4 regions of the Synechococcus sp. YX-04-1 genome follow, and region 3 is predicted to be linked to each of the others. Evidence: predicted binding sites of a transcription regulator. Region 3 holds the regulator's gene; each other region holds the start of a gene.
What was found. Region 3 encodes NtcA, which controls nitrogen genes in cyanobacteria. Its sites were predicted from a motif close to GTANCNNNNGNTAC; they were not measured.
Positions count from the first base shown of each region.

Region 1: a site for NtcA is predicted at 2,918-2,931, ahead of Q3Y53_RS02130 (DUF4278 domain-containing protein). Genes of this name have one in related genera too.
Region 2: a site for NtcA is predicted at 2,261-2,274, ahead of Q3Y53_RS08410 (DUF4278 domain-containing protein). Genes of this name have one in related genera too.
Region 4: a site for NtcA is predicted at 1,420-1,433, ahead of urtA (urea ABC transporter substrate-binding protein). Genes of this name have one in related genera too.

Region 1 covers NZ_JAUONZ010000001.1:419,547-423,512, forward strand. The annotation lists gene asnB (asparagine synthase (glutamine-hydrolyzing)) at 1-238, shown strand, start outside; gene Q3Y53_RS02115 (Zn-dependent hydrolase) at 318-1,619, shown strand; gene Q3Y53_RS02120 (DUF1028 domain-containing protein) at 1,616-2,290, shown strand; gene Q3Y53_RS02125 (hypothetical protein) at 2,368-2,592, opposite strand; gene Q3Y53_RS02130 (DUF4278 domain-containing protein) at 2,667-2,834, opposite strand; gene Q3Y53_RS02135 (type 1 glutamine amidotransferase) at 3,026-3,766, opposite strand; gene ureC (urease subunit alpha) at 3,781-3,966, opposite strand, start outside.
Region 2 covers NZ_JAUONZ010000004.1:108,147-112,112, reverse strand. The annotation lists gene lpxB (lipid-A-disaccharide synthase) at 1-361, shown strand, start outside; gene msrA (peptide-methionine (S)-S-oxide reductase MsrA) at 358-981, shown strand; gene Q3Y53_RS08425 (hypothetical protein) at 1,000-1,308, opposite strand; gene Q3Y53_RS08420 (hypothetical protein) at 1,525-1,677, opposite strand; gene Q3Y53_RS08415 (DUF3104 domain-containing protein) at 1,908-2,198, shown strand; gene Q3Y53_RS08410 (DUF4278 domain-containing protein) at 2,353-2,520, shown strand; gene Q3Y53_RS08405 (hypothetical protein) at 2,625-2,801, shown strand; gene Q3Y53_RS08400 (hypothetical protein) at 3,422-3,604, shown strand; gene Q3Y53_RS08395 (hypothetical protein) at 3,620-3,856, opposite strand; gene Q3Y53_RS08390 (leucyl aminopeptidase) at 3,853-3,966, opposite strand, start outside.
Region 3 covers NZ_JAUONZ010000001.1:34,095-38,060, reverse strand. The annotation lists gene Q3Y53_RS00225 (resolvase) at 1-265, opposite strand, end outside; gene Q3Y53_RS00220 (DUF3084 domain-containing protein) at 262-1,413, opposite strand; gene ntcA (global nitrogen regulator NtcA) at 1,441-2,157, opposite strand; gene rph (ribonuclease PH) at 2,216-2,959, opposite strand; gene Q3Y53_RS00205 (cob(I)yrinic acid a,c-diamide adenosyltransferase) at 3,105-3,704, shown strand; gene dcd (dCTP deaminase) at 3,704-3,966, shown strand, end outside.
Region 4 covers NZ_JAUONZ010000001.1:425,952-429,917, reverse strand. The annotation lists gene urtA (urea ABC transporter substrate-binding protein) at 56-1,348, opposite strand; gene ureG (urease accessory protein UreG) at 1,460-2,065, opposite strand; gene Q3Y53_RS02165 (urease accessory protein UreF) at 2,065-2,736, opposite strand; gene ureE (urease accessory protein UreE) at 2,733-3,173, opposite strand; gene Q3Y53_RS02155 (urease accessory protein UreD) at 3,291-3,966, shown strand, end outside.

The sequences.
Region 1 (3,966 bases), 390 kb from region 3:
CCTCAGTGATGAGGCGATCGATGCCGCTGGTTTGTTGAGCAAGGCCGGCGTTCGCGCCTTGTTTGCGCGTCACGAGGACCCGGCCACCACCGATGCAGAGCGTGTGCAGATGGATGCGGTGATCAACCACCTGCTGGGTGTGCAGATGCTGCACCGCATGTTTGTAGCCGAAGACGTGCCCGCGTTGGCCCGCCGGGAGGCGGACCGACTGGGCTGGCGGGTGCTGATGCCCGTTTGAATTCTTTGGTCAGGATTAAATCGTTGCGCTAGCTACAAGGTTCCACGGGTTTTCGGGTGAGTATTGACCTCCGTTTGAAATGAAGGTCACGGCATTGCCCACGCTCATCTCGGCTTCTCCGACCACCCCTACCGGGATCGAGCCAAGCAAAGTTGTCGCACGTCCGAACCGTGACCGGCTGATCGGAACGATTGAACAGTTGGCCAGCATTGGCGCCAAGCCCGATGGCAGCGTCTGTCGACGTGGGTTTTCGCCTGAGGATGTGCAGGGTCGTGAGTTGCTGGCCCACTGGATGAAGCAGCTCGGCATGCAGGTGCGTGTTGATGCCGCTGGCAACTTGATCGGACGCCTGGAAGGCCTCGATCCCCACCGTCCTGCCTTGGTGACCGGGTCGCACCTCGACACGGTTCCCACCGGTGGACGCTTTGACGGTGCTCTGGGGGTGTTGGCCGGCCTGGAAGCTTGCCGCGCGCTTCAAGACCAGAGCATCCGCCTGCGGCATGGCATCGAGTTGATCGCCTTTGCCGACGAGGAGTCGACGATGGTGGGTTGCAAGGGTTTGACGGGGACGGCATCCGATGCCCCGGAGAGTTATGCCACTAGCAATGGCCAGCCGATTCAGGACAACCTGGCGCGCATCGGCGGGCATTGGCCGTCTTTGGCTTCGGCCCGACGCTCAGATGAGGCCTATGCCGCCTTCTTGGAATTGCATGTTGAGCAGGGCGGTGTTCTCGAGCAACGCGGTGATGCCATTGGTGTTGTGGAGGGTGTTGTCGGTCAGCGTCGGTTCAGCATCAAGGTGCAGGGTCAGGCCAACCACGCCGGCACGACACCGATGGGGCTGCGACAGGACGCCCTCGTGGCGGCCTCGCGTCTTGTTCTTGCCGTCGAGGCCATGGCCGCCCGTCATCCCGGAGATCCGGTGGCGACCGTGGGTCGACTGGAGGTTTGGCCCAATGCCGCCAACGTTGTTCCTGGCGCTGTCGCCCTGACGGTTGACCTGAGGGATGTGGATCCGACCGTTCTTGATCAGTTGGTGGAGGAGTTGATGCAGCAGGTGGAACGCATCGGTGCTGAAACGGGCTGTCCGATTGCGGTGGATCCTCAGTTCAGCGTTGATCCCACCCCTGCTGATGCTTTGGTGATGGCCACGATCACTGAGGCCGCAGCCGATCTCGGCCTGTCCCACAGCCATCTCCCCAGCCGAGCCAGCCACGATGCCCAGGAGGTCGGCCGTCGCTGGCCGATGGGCATGATTTTTGTGCCCAGCCGGGGTGGCTTGAGTCATTCCGCTGCAGAGTTCACCAGCGATGAGCAGTGCTGGGCGGGCACTGCGGTCCTGCTGGAAACGTTGCTGCGGCTCGACCGTCAGCTGCCGTGACCTTTTCGATCCTGGCCAGGGACCCCAGCAACGGTCGCTTTGGTGTGGCTGTGGCTACCTGTCATCTGGCCGTTGGATCCACCGTGCCCCACATCCGCGCAGGGGTTGGTGCTGTCGCTACCCAGGCCCACACCAATCCCTATCTGGGGATTTGTGGTTTGGAGCGCCTAGAGCAGAGTTCGGATGCTGAGAGCGTTCTGGCCAGCCTGCTTGCCGATGATCAGCACCGTGACAGGCGTCAGTTTCACCTGATTGACCTGGACGGTCGCACGGCCTGTTGGACGGGGCAGGATTGCGGCCCTTGGGCAGGGCATCGCCATCAGCGTGACCTGTCCGTTGCTGGCAATTGCTTGGTGGATGAGGCCGTGTTGGCGGCGATGGAGCAGGCCTTTCTCACCAGCGACCCCAGCTTGAAACTGGGCCGCCGCCTGATGATGGCTCTTCAAGCCGGGGAAGCGGCTGGCGGTGATCACCGTTCCAATCTCTGTACCTCAGCGGCGGTGCAGGTGAGCGGTGAAGCCGCCTTTCCACTGCTGGATCTGCGCGTTGATTTCCACGAGCGCGCCGTGGAGCAGTTGATGGAGGTGTACGAGCGCAGTCAGGACCTTTGGGCCCAGGAGTGGAGGGATGAACTGTCGGAATTGCCCATGCTCAACCGCTTGGTGGCTTGAGCATTCACATTCGCCAACGCCATTAAAAAAGCCCCGCACACACCGGTGTTGCAGGGCTTTTTTGAATTCAGTGGAATTCAGCTGGGGACGGAAGCTTCCCACTCCACGTTCAGGCCAGCCTGACGGGCGTCAGTGATCAGATCGTCGATGCAATCCATGCCAAAAGCGGCTTGTCCAGACAGCAGGGCATCCCATTCCTGAGCTGGAAAGTGCGTTTGCAGCCAGAACACGCCATGCACGCTGGAGGGGTTTACCTGCACGAGACCGTGGTCGAGGCGAGTAGTGATGAGATCCAACGTCATTGCTGAAGCTGGATCTATTACGCCCCAATCCGTGCAAATGGAATGTTCGAGTTGCTACGGATTGAGAAGTTGCCCTAGCGCGTGTAGCCCACACCGCGGTACACGAGTTGCACCGGAGCCCTATGGCCGTTGATCTGGCGGGCTTGGTACACGTTGCGGCGGTAGACCAGCTGCACTGAAGGCTTGCCCTCAGTTGCGTTGTTTTGCTGGTACTGATGCCCGCGATAAAGAAGGGTGGTCATTGGATGGTCCTCGAAGCAAGCTCAGGTCCCCGTTCCATGGCCTGAGACGAACTGCGCTTCGCGCGATGCGAAGTGAACGATCGGTAGCTGTTGCTACAGAAGTATTGAAGCCCCTGCAAATGCCGAAGTGGTGTTCGGGCGGATACTTGTTCAGAAAAGTTTTCGGTTTTGTTTATTTTTATCCGTAGGAATTAGTGGGCCTGGCTGATGTCAATCAGCTGATCAAGTGCAGCATTGAAGAAGCGTCGGCCTTGTTCCTGGAGCGTGGCGCCAAGCCTGCGCCAGTCCAGGCTCAGGCGATCGGGCCCTTGGGGCCCAAGGGCACTCACCACATAGTCTTGGTCATTGACGATCCAGTGCTGCAGCGCATCACCGTCGACCTCGAGGTGGCATTGCAGGCCAATGGCGTGGGCTCCGATCCGAAACACCTGTTCCGCACAGTGCAGCGAGGAACCCAGCAGCGTTGCATCAGCCGGCAGGTGGATGCGATCGCCATGCCAATGCAGCACCAAGCTGCTGCTTTGTTGCCCCTGCAACAGGGTCTCATCGCTCGGATCCGCGACCCAGTGGATCGCGCCGAGGCCCAATTCCTTCAGATGCTGTGGTGGTGCTCCAACTTGCAGGGGTTTCACGCAGCCCCCTGCAGCAACAGCCAAGAGCTGAGCCCCCAGGCAGATGCCCAGCACCGGCCGGCGCTGCTGGTGCCAAGCCGTCAACCAGTCCAGTTCCTGCCGCAACCAGTCCATGCCCGGTTGGTCGTGATCGTTCACGCTCATCGGTCCCCCCAGCACCAGCGCAATGCTGTTCGCACCCGTCCTGGGGTCCGGCAGGGGGTCGCCCCGGTCGGGCCTCAGGGTCTGGAGGGTCAGGCCCCGTTGCCGCGCCAGTTCTCCCACCAGTGCGGCGTCTTCGTGGTCAACGTGTTGGACCACCAACAGCGTGGGGCTCAAAGCAGCAGATAGCGCTGGGCGAGGGGCAGCACCTCGGCGGGCTCGCAGGTGAGCAGTTCACCGTCGGCGAACACCTCATAGGTCTGCGGGTCCACGCTCACCTTGGGCAGTGCTGAATTCAGCTTGAGGGCGCTCTTGCCGACGCTGCGGGTCTCCTTCACCGCCATGCATTTGCGCTCCAG
Region 2 (3,966 bases), on a different contig from region 3:
GGCGGATCTCGCTTTGGGTAAATCCGGCACGGTGAATCTGGAACTGGCCCTGCAGGGGGTGCCCCAGGTGGTGGGGTACCGCGTGAGCCGACTCACGGCCTGGGTTGCCCGCCACGTGCTGCGCTTCCAGGTTGATCACATCTCGCCGGTGAATCTGTTGCTCAAGCAGCGGTTGGTGCCGGAGCTGCTGCAGGACGAACTCACCGCCGAAGCCCTGGTGGAGAGGGCTCTTCCTCTGTTGACCGCCACCCCTGAGCGCCACGCCATGCTGGAAGGCTATGAGCGGCTGCGGGCCACCCTTGGTGCTCCTGGAGTAACCGAGCGGGCGGCCAGGGCCATCTTTGATCAGGTGCTCGGATGAAACGAACGCTGCTGCTGCTGTTCACCTGCCTGATGCTGCTTAGCTGGCCCCAACAGGCCATGGCTGAGTTGCAGACGGCGGTATTTGCCGGTGGCTGTTTCTGGTGTCTGGAGCACGACCTGGAGGATCTGCCGGGGGTGCGGGAGGCCGTGAGCGGCTACAGCGGCGGGCAGCTGGAGCGCCCCACGTACCGGCAGGTGAGCAGTGAGACCACAGGTCACCAGGAAGCGGTGCAGGTGCGTTTTGACTCGGATCTGATCAGCTATGCGGAGCTGTTGCGTAGCTACTGGCGCAATGTGGATCCCCTGGACGGCGGCGGTCAGTTCTGTGACCGCGGCGATTCCTATCGGCCGGTGATTTTCACGGCCGATCCCGTCCAGGCTCAGGCCGCTGAGGCCAGTGCTGAGGCGGTGGCCCGCGAGCTCGGGCAATCCCGGTCTGCTTTGAAGGTGGAGCTCAGGCCGGCGGCTCGCTTCTGGCCCGCCGAGGGTTACCACCAGAACTACGCGGAGAACAACGCCGTCAAATACAACTTTTACCGGTTCAGCTGCGGTCGTGATCGCAGGCTCGACACCGTCTGGGGGGACAACGCTCGTTCCGGTAACGCCTGGGGGAATTAGAGCTCAGTTCCGGTGGCCTTAAGGCCTCAGCCTTCCGACGCCATAGCCGAGCAACAGGCCAACAGCTCCTCCAACGGAACCAGCTGTCAGTTGCATGCGTTGAGTCGAGCTGAGCCGGTCTGCGAACACCAGTACGGCTGAGACAACGAACAGCAACAGCGCCGTGACCAGCACGGCATCCAGCGATCTGTTGCCTGACTTCCCTGTCTGTCCTCCACCACCCTGACCACCGCCTCGCTTCACAGGTGGTTCCCCTCCAGGTTGGTTGTTCGCATCCAGCTCACGTTCAATGCGGTTGAGCTCTTTTTCGGCAGGAGATCGGTCCATGCCTAAAGGATGGCAGCCTCAATCCTCGGCAGAGCGCCCCCGGGTGCGAGCACGGTCGCTCAGCCAGATGATCACCCGTGTGATCGCCCACGCGAGCGCGATACCCAGCAGGATCGAGAGCAGTGACTCCACAGCACAGCACTTGAGGACACCGGCAAGTGCCGGATGCCCCTCAATATGCCGATCTGATCAAGGAATGCGTGAGGACTGTTGCGATCAGTCGCTTGCTTTGGCGTCCTTGTCGTTGTCTTTGGCTGGCTGTGTTGTGGCCTGAGGCTTGGATGCCGTCTTGCAGGCCAAGGAGGCTTCCAGGCGCTGCAGCTGCGCTTCGCGCAGTGCATCGGAAATGCTGAGAGTGCGGTCAGTCATCGATTGGCGTTCTCGACAGCGGCAGGCTCAAGGCCTAGTGCGATCGAAAGTGGACCTACAGATCTGAAGACTGACGAAACCTAGACGCCCATGGGCCCACGTCCAGGGAGCAAAAGTGCTTACGTCAGTGTCTGGCAACACACCCGCACCAAGACGCCAGCGCGATCCACGGGTTGCCAAACCTGGGCCGCTATGGCTATGAGTACAGGAGTACTATTCATGGGCGGCGTATGTCTGTTGATCACAGCGATCTCGCGGTGAAGGCGGAAGCTCCATTCCTCCATGTCCGCCCAGGCCACTTTGTGATCGTTGGTGGAGACCAGCTCGATCAAGGGGATTGGTGGATGGGGCAGGTGATCTTCTGTGAGGGGAGTGCGCGTCACCCCAGGCTCCCGTCTCTGTTTCAGGTGGCTGATGTGGACACGGGCGTCATCACGTGGATCAATGCCGATGCGATTTCTGATGTGATCTGGTCGATGGATGGATGGCCGGCCAGTGCGCTCGTCCGTGAGGAGTGTTGATTAAGGGGCGGTGTGTGTCCGCGTCAATAACGCGGGGTTGACGGTTGTTCTATAAAGGCTGTGTAGCAGTTGCTACAGAACGTTCACCCCTTTAGAGGGGCGCAGTCGCTCCAAGCCACGGAACGGGGACTTGGATTTCTTCGAGGAACTTCCAATGACGGCACTTCTTTATCGAGGTCACGCCTACGCAGCAGCGGTATCAGCACCCAAAGCCTGTGTTGAGCTGACCTACCGACGCGAGCACTACAACACCTGCCGGGAGGAGGTCGCGCGCGACGTGCACCCCACCCTTACCTATCGAGGCGTCTCCTACACCAAGTAGGCCGAAGCTTCTTTCAGGTCTTGCCCCTGCCATTGGCGGGGGTTTTTTATTGAGCCGCTTGGTGGATGGCCGACCACGATCCAAGCGGGATTTCGTCATTGTGTGTGCGAGACAGTCAAAGCCCGCCAGTGGGAACGGACCTCACCGCCATCGTGATCTCCTCGGTGTTTCTTGGGGTGGGATTTGTGATTGCCAAGTTCTTCCCGGAAGCCGCGTTGTTGGCGGCGGTGTTCTTGGTGGGGCTGGCGATTCTCAACGTCGCCCTTGTGCTTGTGGCCTGATGCCCAAAAAAAGGGGGGGTGTTCCCTAGGCACCCCCGCGTTCGACGCGTTGCCCCTTCACCGAAAGAAGCCTCCGAAGGATGACCTGGACTCTCGTGGCTGGTCGTCGCCATCACGACAAAACGTTTTTGGTGTGAGGGACCCAAGAAAAAGGAGTCGTTCTCTGCGGACGCTCTCGTTGCGTTGACAAGGGTTGCACCATAAACATGTTCACCGTGAACTTTCTCCATGGCAAATGTCCGCGAGATGGTTAACACCCATCTGCCTGTAGCGCTCAAGTTGATCAACAGCGCCGCCCTGGTCGCGATCGCGCTCTCGACCCTCTGTGCTGCTGGTTCTCTGCGCGAGATGTCAGGCAGGTCTGCTGCTCCAGCGGCTGTGACTGACGTCAACTGAGCCCAATACCCCTGGAGTGATACGAGGTCTCGCTCCAGGGGGTCGAGCCGGCCGTTACCTGATCAAATCCGGTCGAATTCCTTAAGAAACCAACACTCAACCTGTTGAAAAGATTAAGCGCGGCAACCTGAATGATTCGGCAAGTTCTCAGTGAACAGACGGGTTTCCAGCCATCGACCAAGGTGGAAGCCATGCTTACGATCTGGCGGTGAGAGGAGGGTTGTATGTATTTGCTGACCATTAAGGATGGTCTTGGCACCCGTCATATCGGTCCCTACGCGTCGCCGAAGCATGCGTCGGATGATCTCGATCGGGTGTTGGAAACTTGCTCCGAGCGAGCAAGGTGGCAGATCCATGCGCTTGAAACACCCGACCGTTCCCTTGAACTGCAAGCGGTTGCATCCTGATTGGGCGCGTCCCGATCAGCCCTGACGTCGCCCTGGAAAACCACGGGTCAGCCCGCTATCGATCATCAGGCCGATTCCGGCGTTGATGCAGATCAGGCTGAGGGTGCCGTACCAGAACCAGGGGCCTCCATCCTTGCCCAGCATCTGAACCACCTTGCGGCTCACCGCTTCGCCGAACAGGCAAAGCCCTACCGGGAGCAGAAGTACCCCCAATTGGGCCTTGATGTACCAGCGCACCGGGGAGCGGCTCATGACTGGGCCAGCACCCAGTTCACCAGGGTGCGCACGCCGTAGCCGGTGGCTCCAGCGGGATTGACCCCTTTGCCCTTGTCACTCCAGACCGGTCCGGCGATGTCGATGTG
Region 3 (3,966 bases):
GCTGTCTTGCCCTCAGGGTTGTTCCCTGTTCAGGAATCACGGTGAGATTGCCCAGCCATTCCAGTTGCTTGATCCAGGCTCGGCTGCCCGTGCCGTCGCCGATCAGGATGCGGTCGAGAGCTTGGTCGTGATTCCACTTCTCCAGCCAGGGTTCCACAGCGTCCGGGTCCAGCACATGCCCTTCGCGCACGAGGCCGAGCTGAAGATCAGCCAGCACAAGACCACATTTGCAGCGGCCTGGATCGAGAACGGCCACCCGTTTCATGGGGATGGCTGAATTGTGACGACGACAGGATCGGCGCTGTTGCTGACCCCTGCGGAAATCACTTCCAATCCAACGCTTTGGCTGGGTCCTTCCATCAGGGTCTGGGCCAGTTGGGAGAGGGCTGATCCATCGAACTGAAGGCCCTCGCTCAGCGATCCTCTCCGCTGCACCTCGGCATAGGCCGAGGCCAAGAGAAGGTTCAGTCGTGTGCGAATGCCCTCTGGCGTGCGTTCATCCGGTGGCAGTGTGGTGGTGGCCAGCACGTCTCCGCGTTGGGCCACTGGCCGGTTGGGACGCACCTCGGGGAAGGCGTACACCGCTGTTTCACCCCGCAGCACATTGGTGGCGGAGCGCAGCGAGATCACCCAGGTCTCCGGTTTGCGGATGATGCTTTGCAGGCGTTCAACATCGCTGCGCGGAACGCGGATCAACTGGCGTTCGGGGGCTTCGCCAGGCCGCACTTTCCCGTAGGCGTTGAGATTGGCCTCCTGCAACAGCCTGTCCACAGCCTGTTTCGCCTGGTCTGGGGCATCGAGTCGAACCGTTGCTCTCGCCAAGGTCTGTCCGCTGCTGATCACCACCGATCCACGCCTCAGGGCGACCAGATTGCGTTCCAGTTCCTTGAGTTCCTGCTCACCGGCACGGATGCGGCTGCGAACGCTGTTGAGTTCGGCTTCCGTCCGCTGGATGTCCGCATCGCGGGAGGCGATGTCCTGGCTGAGGCGTTCACGTTCAGCTTCGAGTTGGGCCCGCTCTTTCTGAAGAGGAGCCAGTTCAAGGCGCAGGGTGTTGGCCCGTTGCTGCGATTGCTTGAGCTCAGTGGCGATCCGCTTGGTTTCCGTTTGGGTCTTGTCCCGTTCCCGCTCGGCTGCCTCCAGCTGTTGCCGGCTGTCCTGGAGTTTCTCCTGCAGGGCATCCAGTTCAAACAGGCCCACCCGCAACTGCCGGCTCACCAACAGCATCAGGCCAAGCGAGAGTGCGCTGATCAGGCTGCCGGTCAGCACCGTGATCAAAACGGCGGTGCGCCTTGGGCGCATCCTGAACAAACTGAGTCGCGCTTTGCCGACGCGGCTGCCCAAACGGTCGCCCAGGGTCGACAGCACGCCCCCGAGCACCAGCAGAACCAGGATCAGTGCCCAGCCGCTCATGGCTGCACCCGTCGGTCGATGGCCGGCTTAGCTGAAGCGTTTGGCCAGAGCGATTGGATCCAGAACGGTGATTTTCTTGCGGTCAATCTGAACCAGACCGGATTGACGCAAGTCTCCCAGCAGACGCGTGATTGTGACCCGTGTTGAGCCAATTGCTTCGGCGATGGCTTGATGGGACAGGCGTAGGTCGATGGTGATGCCCAGCTCATCTGCCACGCCGAAATCCCTGCACAGCACGAGCAGGAAGCTCACCAGCCGGGATGACATGTCCCTGTGGGTCAGGGTTTCAATCATCGTTTCGGTCTGCAGAATTCGGCTGGAGAGACCCTGCAGCAAGCGCAGGCCAACGCTGGTGTCTGCTTCGATGGCGGCCTTCACGGAGGTCGCCGGTGCCGTCACCATTTCGACCCGGGTGAAGGCCACAGCGTGGTAGAACCGATCGGACCTTTGACCGGTCAGCAGGGACAGCACTCCGAAGAGGCTGTTCTCGCGAAGCAGGGCCACGGTGATTTCTTCACCCGACTCGTAAACGCGGGACAGGCGCACGGCTCCCCGGCGGATCAGATACACCCGTTCTGCGGGATCTCCGGGGAAGAAGATGGTCTTGTTGCGGTCAACCAGTTCACTGCTGGCGCCATCGAGATCCCGGATGATCTCCAGGAGAGAACGGTTGGCCGGCTCTGCGCTGGGAGCTGGAGCCACCATCTGCGGGGCGTATCGGCTGAAACCTCGGCTACTGGTCATGACAACCCCCTGGTGAGGCGAAGTTACGGAGCTGGCGGTGGCCGCCATGTAGCGGTTATTACGTAACGCTGCTGTGCTCGTTGAAGGCCTGGCGTTGCGCCTGCATCAGGGATGACACTCCCGGCTCCGCTAAATCCAGCAGCTCATTGAGTTGGTTGCGGCTGAAGGGCGCTCCCTCAGCAGTTCCCTGGATTTCCAACAGACGTCCATCGCCGGCCTGCACAACATTCAGGTCCACCTCAGCTCGGCTGTCTTCGCTGTAGTCCAGATCCAGCAAGGCCTGGCCATCCACCAAGCCGACGGACACGGCCGCCACCTGGTCGACCAGGGGCGATTGCTCCAGGACTCCTTGTTCCACCAGTGATCGGCAGGCCTGGTCCAGGGCAAGCCAAGCCCCGGTGATCGAGGCCGTCCTGGTGCCGGCGTCCGCTTGGATCACGTCGCAGTCGATCAGCAAGGTGCGCTCACCAAGGCGCTCCATGTCGATCACGGCGCGCAGGCTGCGGCCGATCAACCGCTGAATCTCCTGGGTGCGACCCGAGAGTTTCATTAGCTCCCGTGATTGCCGCTGTGGGGTGGAGCCGGGCAGCAGACGGTATTCGGCGCTGAGCCATCCCAACCCTTCTCCCTTACGCCAGCGGGGAACCTTGTCCTCCAAGCAGACGCTGCAGAGCACAGCGGTTCGACCGGTGTGAACCACAAGGGAGCTCAAGGCGAACCCCATGGGATTCCAGGTCACCGAGAACGGTCGCAACTGCTGCGGGCGACGGCCATCAGTGCGGTGTTCAAGGGATTGGCTCATCGGTGGTGTGCAGTTCGTCAAGCCTCGCAGGCGGTTGGGTCTCGCCCTGTCCAAACACCATGGGTGGTGTCAATCCTCTTGTGGAATGTGATCTCGCCGCTAGATTCAAGGTCTCGCCGGGATCGCCCGGACAGATGCTTCCGCGATGACCACAAGCCTCGCCGACCCCCAAGCCTTCCAGAACTCCCTGGATCGGGATCAGCAGGCTTTGCAGCGGGCGGGCCTCAGGCCCTTACCTTCTGTCTCTGACCCGCCACCCCTACATCTGGTGGCTCCAGAAGGGCAGCTGCAAGTGCATACAGCGCCCTACCGAGGCAGTTTCGCCAATGTTCTGAGTCAAGCCATGCGTGCTGCCGGCTTGGGCAGTCGTGTTCTGATCAGTCAGTTCCTCAAAGGGGGCGTTCAGCAGGGACCTGCAGGACGGGTGCAGCTCTGTGGAGGCCTTGTTTGGCTGCGGCCGGAAGTGCCCCTCTGCCTCTCCTCGCCGGGGCATCCCGGTGGCGCTGAGGCGGTGGCTGCTGTTTGGTCCATCTGCCGCCAGCATCTGATCCAGGGAGATCTCGACCAGCTGGTCTTGGATGAAATCGGTCTTGCAGTGGCCTTCGGATACCTGGATGAAGCGGACGTGATTGAAGCCCTCGAGCAGCGGCCCGCTTCGATGGATGTGATCATCACTGGACCTGCAATCCCCGCCGGTGTGGTGGAGATGGCAGATCAAGTCACGGAGTTGCGCCGAGGTTTCTGATGCTCAAGTGCGATCGCTGGATCACTGAACAGGCCGGTCAGGGAATGATCGAGCCATTCCAGAGCGGGTTGGTCCGTCACCTCGAGCCGGAGCAGAAGCTGCGACCGGTGCTGAGTTTCGGTTGTTCGTCCTACGGCTACGACCTGCGCCTGTCTCCTCAGGAATTTCTGATCTTCCGGCATGTTCCGGGCACGGTGATGAACCCCAAGCGGTTCAACCCGGCCAACCTCGAGCCCACCCCCCTTCATGAGGATGAAGACGG
Region 4 (3,966 bases), 390 kb from region 3:
GAGGAGCCCGTCACCGGGCTCCTCCCTGGAGAGCAATCAGGCTGTGATCAAAAGATCAGAGCTTGTACTTCTCGCCCTTGGCGGCATCGGTCCAGTCGCAAGCGAAGCCCTTGGAGCTGGGCTCGAACTGGTTCCAGGCCTGAGGCGCCACAGGACCGTCGGTGGATTCGAGGATCTCGAACTGACCGTCAGCAGTGATCTGGCCAATGCGCACGGTCTGGGACAGGTGGTGGTTAGGCATCACCGTCACAGGACCCTGAGGCGCGTCGAACTCGATGCCGACCAGGGCCTCACGCACCTTGTCGTCGTCGAAGCTGTTGGCCTTCTCGACAGCCTTCTTCCAGAGGTAAACCATGTTGTAGGCCGACTCCTGAGGGTCAGCGACCTGCCGGTCGGCGCCGTACTTGGCCTTGAAGTCAGCAGCGAACTTCTTGGATGCCGGGGTGTCGATCGACATCATGTAGTTCCAAGCGCCGTAGTGGCCCTCAAGGAACTCAGAACCGATGGTGCTGATCTCCTCTTCCGCAATGGAGTAGCTCATCACGTAGTAGCCGTTATCGGGGGTGATGCCGGCGTCCTGGATCTGCTTGAAGAAGGCAACGTTCTGGTCACCGTTCAGGGTGTTGATGATCACACCGCCGTCAGGCAGGGCCTTCTTGATCTTGGCGATGATCGGAGCAACCTCGGTGTTGCCCAGGGGCAGATAGTCCTCACCGACCACTTCGCCACCCAGGGACTTGAGCTGTTCCTTGGTGATGGTGTTGGAGGTGCGGGGGAAGACGTAGTCCGAACCCACGAGGAAGAAGGGCTTGCCAGCAGCAGGCGACTTCTCATACATGAACTTGGTGGCAGGCTCCGACTGCTGGTTCGGAGTTGCACCGGTGTAGAAGATGTTGTTGGAACACTCCTGACCCTCGTACTGAATCGGGTAGTAGAGGAAGGCGTCCTTCGACTCGTACACAGGCAGCATCGCCTTGCGGCTGGCGGAGGTCCAACCACCGAAAACGACGGGCACCTGATCCTGGTCGATCAGCTTCTTGGACTTCTCAGCGAAGGTGGGCCAGTCGGAGGCACCGTCCTCGACGATGTACTCGATCTTGTACTTCTTACCGTCAACCTCGACGCCACCGGCGGCGTTGATCTCATCGATCGCCATTTTCTCGGTGTCCACCAGGGTGGACTCGGAGATGGCCATGGTGCCGGTCAGCGAGTGCAGGATGCCGACGGTGACGCTGTCGTCGTAATCAACGTTGGCAGCCTTGTCATCGCCACCGCAAGCGGTCACGGCAAGACCCAGCGACGCCGCGGCCATGCCGGCAAACAGACGCTTAGAAAGTGAAGAGCTCATGGTGTTCCACAACACAGGGATGTGCCTGACGGCAGCTGACGGAAGGTACGAATCAGCACGCCCTTGCTTTGGTATCAATCAGAACCAAATGGCGAGACCAGCGGCTGCGGATCAACGATTCGGTAGCTGTTGCAACAAGAAGCCCACCACCTGCTCCAAACCTTCGCCGCTGTGGAGATTGGTGAAACACCAGGGCCGGTCTCCACGCATTCGCAGGGTGTCCTGTTCCATCACCGAAAGATCGGCACCAACCTGGGGAGCCAGATCAATCTTGTTGATCACCAGCAGATCAGAGCGGGTGATGCCAGGCCCCCCTTTACGGGGAATCTTGTCGCCAGCTGCCACGTCGATCACATAGATGCAGAGATCCACCAGTTCAGGACTGAAGCTCGCCGCCAGGTTGTCGCCACCGCTTTCAACCAGAACAAGATCCAGGTCAGGGAATTGCGCCTCCAGCTCTGCCACAGCGGCTCTATTGATCGAGCAGTCTTCGCGGATCGCCGTGTGGGGGCAACCACCCGTCTCCACTCCACGGATCCGCTCTGGATCCAGGGCACCGGCACGGGTGAGGAACTGGGCATCCTCCTGGGTGTAGATGTCATTGGTGACCACCGCGAGCTGCAGGTCGTCGCGCAAGCGGCGACAGAGCGCCTCCACCAGTGCGGTCTTGCCGGATCCCACAGGACCCGCCACCCCCAGGCGCAGTTTGCTGCTCATCAGCTTCGAAACAGGCGTGAATACAGCTCAGCATGGGCAAGCTGCGCCATGCCCGCACCCACACCGCTGCTCCAGAGCTGCTGCGGATCGGCCGCCTGAAGCAGCTGCGCTTGCGAGGCAATCAGCGGCAGCAGCCGTTGTTGCAGCACCTGTGCTCGGGACGGACCCAACGGCAGCAGCCGGACCGAAGCACTGAGCTGATTGGCAACCCAGCCGTAGAGGTATCCCTCCACCATGTCTCCTGCTGAAACCGACAAGCCCACAGCGGCCCAGGCCCAGGCCGCTGGCCAGCTAAGGGCAACGGGTTCAGGCAAGTCGTGCCCCATGTCAGACATCAACTGCAGCAGCGACATCCCCATCTGACGCTGCTGGGCTCGCAGCTCCGCTGCTTCACGGGTGGCCAACAGCCAACCATCCAGATCGATCAGGCGCACCTTGGCCGCCGCATCGGCCTGAGTGGACCACCCCACCAAAACCTCCGCAAACGGCCTTAACGCCGCGGCTTCCAGCCGCACCGCGCCCCGTTGCAGTTCAGCCTCCAACCAAGCCTGAATGGCCTGCTCATCGGCGATGGATCCCGCCTGAATCAACACCTCCAGGCCCTCTGAATAGCTGAAGGCACCCACGGGCAGGGCCGGGCTGACCAATTGCAACAACGCCAGGGAGGTCATCCGTGCTGATGGCCTCCGTAGGCGCCGCCCTCAGGGGCAAACGGCTGCAGACAGCGGCTGACCGTCAATCCACGCCCTTCCAGCATCGTGGCGAGCACGGAATCCTCAGGCAGCAACAGCTCCTGCTCATGCAGCTCCAGGGCGACATGTCGATTGCCCAGGTGATAGGCCGCCTGCAACAGCTCCAGGGGATGCGAGCCCTGCACCCGCAGCAACGCTTCCGGCGCTGCCGTCACCTCAACAACGGTCGACCCAGACTGATCCCCCAGCAAATCACCCGGCTGCAGCGATCCCACACGAGGCAACTGCAGCAGCACCGGACAACCGCAAGAAGTGGTGCGACGACCACGGAGCACCGTGCGCTCTTCGGCCGTCAACGGCAACTGCAGGGTTGCCGTGGCACTGCTGTTCTGCAGGCGCTGCTCCAGCACGACCATCGCATCCGTCACGAGCACCTCCTCTCCAGATCCATAACGAAAGCGTGCCGATCAATCACCAGCACTTTGGTGTGCATTGCTACAGAGTTGAAGCCGATGGCGGCGGAGCGTGAGGCCATGCAACGTCTTGATCCTTGGCACGGCCACTGCAACCTGCAGTTTCATGCCACCAACGGCAGCACCAAACACCAGGGGGGCTGCACAGCTCCATTCAAGTTGCTCCGAAGTGAACGCGGTGATGACGGACGCTGTGAGCTGCCGGTGCTGCACACCGCTGGAGGCCTGGTGGGCGGCGATCAACTCAGCCTGGACATCAAGCTTGAAGCCAACAGCCGCTGCCTAATCACCAGCGTGGCGGCGCAAAAGGTTTATGGATCCATCGGCCGCAGCCGCCTGCAACCCGAGGGTTGCTTTGCCCATCAACAGGTGCGCTGCTCGCTGGCCAGCGGCAGTGATCTCGAATGGCTGCCGCAGGAACTGGTGTTGTACGCCGATGCCTTGTTCGAGCAGCAGCTGACGGTGACCCTGCCCCAAGACGCCTCCTTTCTCAGTGCAGAGATCGTGCGCTTGGGCCGAACCGCCGCTGCTGAAACCCTGCAGCAGGGACGTTGGCGGTCGAGCCTCACCATTCAGCGCCTCGCGGCCAGCAGCTCAACCTGGGAGCTGGCGGATCGTGTGGAACTCGGCGACGCCAGCCTGGACAGCCCGCACGGGTTGGGAGGAGCCCCGGTGTTCGGAACACTGGTTTGGGCGGCGCCGATGACCATGGGCACCGAAACAACAGCAACGCTGC